Regions from separate parts of the Arthrobacter sp. ZGTC212 genome, predicted to be linked through region 2. Evidence: riboswitches for the same ligand, from Rfam matches in the RefSeq annotation. Region 2 holds a riboswitch; the other holds the start of a gene.
The links. A riboswitch is a leader RNA that binds a small molecule or an ion and turns the genes downstream of it on or off. The one in region 2 is predicted to bind S-adenosylmethionine.
Positions count from the first base shown of each region.

Region 1: linked by a shared signal. The riboswitch ahead of CXQ89_RS00130 (LLM class flavin-dependent oxidoreductase) and the one ahead of CXQ89_RS08225 (ABC transporter substrate-binding protein) in region 2 are both predicted to bind S-adenosylmethionine.

Region 1 is NZ_PJIJ01000001.1:21,015-23,208, reverse strand. Features, by position in the region: gene CXQ89_RS00135 (ABC transporter ATP-binding protein) at 1-496, opposite strand, end outside; SAM riboswitch class IV at 883-997, shown strand; gene CXQ89_RS00130 (LLM class flavin-dependent oxidoreductase) at 1,033-2,194, shown strand, end outside.
Region 2 is NZ_PJIJ01000002.1:338,998-341,191, reverse strand. Features, by position in the region: gene CXQ89_RS08230 (MDR family MFS transporter) at 1-693, opposite strand, end outside; SAM riboswitch class I at 996-1,094, shown strand; gene CXQ89_RS08225 (ABC transporter substrate-binding protein) at 1,199-2,194, shown strand, end outside.

The DNA of each region.
Region 1 (2,194 bases), on a different contig from region 2:
CAAGAGAAGCGCGCTGCGCCATGCCGCCGGAAACTGCCCGGGGACGGTGTTTGGCGAAGGCGGCCAGTTCCACCAGCTCCAGCAGTTCGGCCACCTTGGCCTTGCCGTTCTTGGCGCTGATGCCCTTGGGCAGGCCCATGGCGATGTTGGCCTGCAGGGTTTGCCAGGGCAGCAGCCGCGGTTCCTGGAAGGCGACGGCGCACCGGTCATCAATGCCGCGCACGGGCGTTCCGTTGATCCGGACTTCCCCGCTGGTTGGAGCGTCCAGGCCGGCTGCGGCCCGCAGGAGCGTGGACTTTCCGCAGCCGCTGGAGCCCAGGATGGCCAGGACTTCGCCGGCATGTACGTCAAAGGTGATGTCCCGCAGCACCTGGTGGGTTTCACCGCCGGAGCCGAATGCGCGGCCGAGGGAGGAAAAGGCAACGGGAAGGGCGGAGCCGGCGGCGCGCGTTTGGGGCGGCGCGGCGGCAGGGGACTGTGAAGCCAGAGCGGTCATGTTAACTCTCCATCGGTCCTGGCAGTAGCACCCTACGGATAACGCCTTGGGCCGGTAGGCCTCCTGCGGTGTTGTCCTCGCTATTGCCGTCCCTCAAGGAGGAGGTACGGCAACCAGGGTTGCTGCGGCTTCACTGATCCAGGTCTCTCAGCCGCTCGGGATGGTCAAGAGCAACTAAACGCGCGATTGCGGAAACCGGCAAGTCCCCCGCGTAATATTTCGACGCCGCCTGTGCCGGCGGGGACGCAGGCCAGGCCATCCATCTGTGGAGTCTGGGACAGGATGGGGAATGCTGCCAACCAGTGGTCATGCGGGGTCATAAATCCGTTCACACGGGGTCATGTTCTTTCCATGCCTGCCCCTCTGTGCAAATACTGGTGGCGAAGGATCATGAGTCCCAACGCAAAGCTCTGGCTGGTTGGGCGGCAACCCTCTTTCCGTAGCGGGGTGCCCCAGATGAGGATCCGGCCGTGTCGCGTCCGCGAACGGCAAGTACGGCGCCCCAGCGGGTGCGTCCCATCCCGAAGGATTTCCCCGTGTCCGAATCATCTTCCTCAACACCTCAGAACAGCCGGCGGCAGATCCGGTTCAACGCCTTTGACATGAACTGCGTGGGCCATCAGTCTCCGGGACTGTGGCGCCATCCGCAGGACCAGTCCGCGAATTACACGGATCTCCGCTACTGGGCCAACCTGGCCCAAACCTGCGAGCGCGGATTGTTTGACGGCATCTTTATCGCAGACGTCCTGGGTACCTATGACGTGTATGGAAACTCCAACGAGGCCACACTGCGGCAGGGCACCCAGGTGCCGGTGAATGACCCGCTGCTGCTGGTCTCCGCCATGGCACTGGTCACCGAGCACCTCGGTTTCGGCATCACCGCGGGAACAGCCTATGAACACCCCTACTCCTTCGCGCGGCGCCTCTCCACCCTGGACCACCTCACCAACGGCCGGGTTGGCTGGAACGTGGTTACCGGCTACCTGCCCTCGGCGGCCCGCAACATGGGTGCCGAAGACCAGCTTGAGCACGACGAGCGCTACAACCACGCGGATGAATACCTCGAGGTGATCTACAAGCTGCTGGAAGGCTCCTGGGAGGATGACGCCGTCGTCCGGGACAAGGACAGCGGCATCTTCACCGACCCGGCGAAGGTGCATGACATCAACCATGAGGGCAAGTACTTCAAGGTTCCCGGCATCCATATCAGTGAGCCGTCTCCGCAGCGCACCCCGGTGATCTTTCAGGCCGGCGCCTCGCCGCGGGGAATTGCCTTTGCCGCCGGCAATGCCGAGGCCGTCTTCGTGGGCGCCCCCACGAAGGAAAAGCTCAGGGCCACGGTCACCCGGATTCGTGATGCCGCCGAAGCCGCCGGCCGGGACCGCCACTCCATCCGGATCTACACGCTGCTGACCATCATCACCGCGGCAACATCCGAGGAAGCCGAAGCCAAGCATTTGGACTACCAGCGGTACGCCAGCGACGAGGGTGCCCTGGCCCTGATGTCCGGCTGGCTCGGCGTGGACCTGTCCACCTACAACCTGGACGAGCCGCTGGGCAATGTGCAGTCCAATGCGATCCAGTCTGCCGCGGACAACTTCCAAAAAGCGAAGGACGACGGCGAACCCTGGACGGTGCGCGACATCGCCGAATCCGCGGGGATCGGCGGGCTGGGTCCGCGGCTGGTGGGCTCGGGGT
Region 2 (2,194 bases):
CATCAGGAAGGAGGCCAGCGAGCCCCAGCCGAACTGGTTGCCCGCCAGGGTCACCCAGATCATCAGCAGTGACACGCCGCCGGCGATCAGAACAGCACCCAAGTAGTCGATGTGGACCTTGCGCTTGGCATGCTGGGGCAGGTGCAGGGTCATCTGCAGCAGGATGATGGCAGCCACCGCCACCGGCAGGGCAATGAAGAAGTTCCAGCGCCAGCCGAAGGCGTCGGTGACAACACCGCCGAGCAGCGGTCCGCCCACTGTGCCCACCGCCATGACGGCACCAAAGAGTCCGGCGTACTTCCCGCGGTCGCGCGGGCTGATGATGTCAGCCATGATGATCTGGCTCAGCGCAGCGAGACCACCGGCACCCAGACCCTGCAGCACGCGGAAGACAATCAGCGTGCTGGTGTCCTGCGAGAAGCCGGCCAGGGCCGAGCCGAGCACAAAGATGCCAAGCGCGAGCTGGATCAGCAGCTTGCGGTTGAACAGGTCAGCAAACTTGCCCCACAGCGGCGTTGACACCGTTGTGGCCAGCAGTGTTCCCGTCACCACCCAGGTGTAGGCGGACTGGTTGCCGTCAAGGTCCGAGATGATCAGCGGCAGGGAGGTGGAAACCACCGTGCCCGCCAGAATCGAGACAAACATGCCAAGGAGCAGGCCGGAAAGGGATTCCAGCACCTGCTTGTGAGTCATGGTCCCGTCCGGGGAGGCGGTCCGCTTGGGCACCTTGGCCTTCTTTTCGGACTTTTTTTCGGGGGGACGTTCTGCGGGGGACATCGGGCTCCTGCTAGTAGTTGATTTAGATCAACTATATAAGTAATTGCCCTTAGTCAACTAATTTCGTGGCGTATCGCACACCCTTGGCCGGACGCCCGGTCCCGGGTCCGGATGTCACCGCCGTGAACCTCTGTGACCGCCGATGACGCACCGAGACGCCCATAAGGTCAAAAACGGTCATCGCTGGCCCGGCCGTGATCCATGGGCTAGCTTTTCCTTAACCATCCCGAGCGGCCGAGAGACCTGGATCGACGACGCCGCAGCAACCCTCCACGCCCAGCAGCGGGGAACGGTGCTACTGCCAGGACCGATGGAGAAGCTGCGCGCTTTCGTTGGTCAGCTTCGCCCTGCCCCGGCACGGCGAAGCTGCCGCCGGCGAACCTGCGTCGCCCTCCGCCGGGCGATGATTCAGGAGCCTGACGTGAGCCCAGCAAGACCTCTCAAACCCCATCCCCCGCTACCCCGCACCCTCGCCGTCCTCACGGCAGGGGCCATGCTCGCCACTGCCGTTTCCGGTTGCGGCGGGCCGGCCGCAGCCAGCGGGAGCGACACCTTTGTCTTTGCCACCGGCAAGGACATTTCCTGCCTGGATCCCCACGTGGACGGCGACATGCCGCAGGCATCCATCGCAGCGAATTACCTGGATTCCCTCGTTTCACAGGACAGCGGCGGCACCATCCACCCGTGGCTCGCCACAGCATGGTCAGTGTCCGGCGACGGCCTCACCTACACCTTCACAGTGCGCGACGACGTCTGGTTCACCGACGGGACAAAACTCACCGCGGAAGCAGTGAAGGCAAACCTGGACCACATGGTGGATCCAAACACGCAGTCAGGTACCGCAGGCGGTTACCTCAAACCCTACGAGTCCACGCAGGTAGTGGACCCGACCACCGCCGTCGTCGCCCTGAACCGCCCGTATGCGGCGTTCCTGGAGGTGCTCGCCCAGCCCTTCCTCGGCATCCAGTCACCCGCGGCCCTGAAGCGGCCGCAAGTGGAAAACTGCCACTCGCCGGTGGGCTCGGGACCGTACAAGATCCTGGACTATGTCCCGCAGTCCAAGGTCACCCTGGTCCGCAACGAAGACTACAACTCCGCTCCGCCCTACGCGCAGCATGACGGCCCGGCACACATTGAGAAGATCGAATGGCGCATTGTTCCCGAAGACTCCACCAGGTACGGCCTGCTGCGGGCAGGCCAGGCGGACGCCCTGGACCTCATGCCCTCGGTCCACTTTGCCGAGGCGGAGGCGGACGGAAACGTGGAGCTGACCCTGCGTGACCGGCCGGGAAACCCTACCAACCTGATCCTCAACACCACCCGTGCGCCGTTTGACGATCTCAACGTCCGCAAGGCTTTCCTGCACAGCGCCTACGTGGACGCTGGCATCAACAGCGTCTACTTCGGCACCGTCACC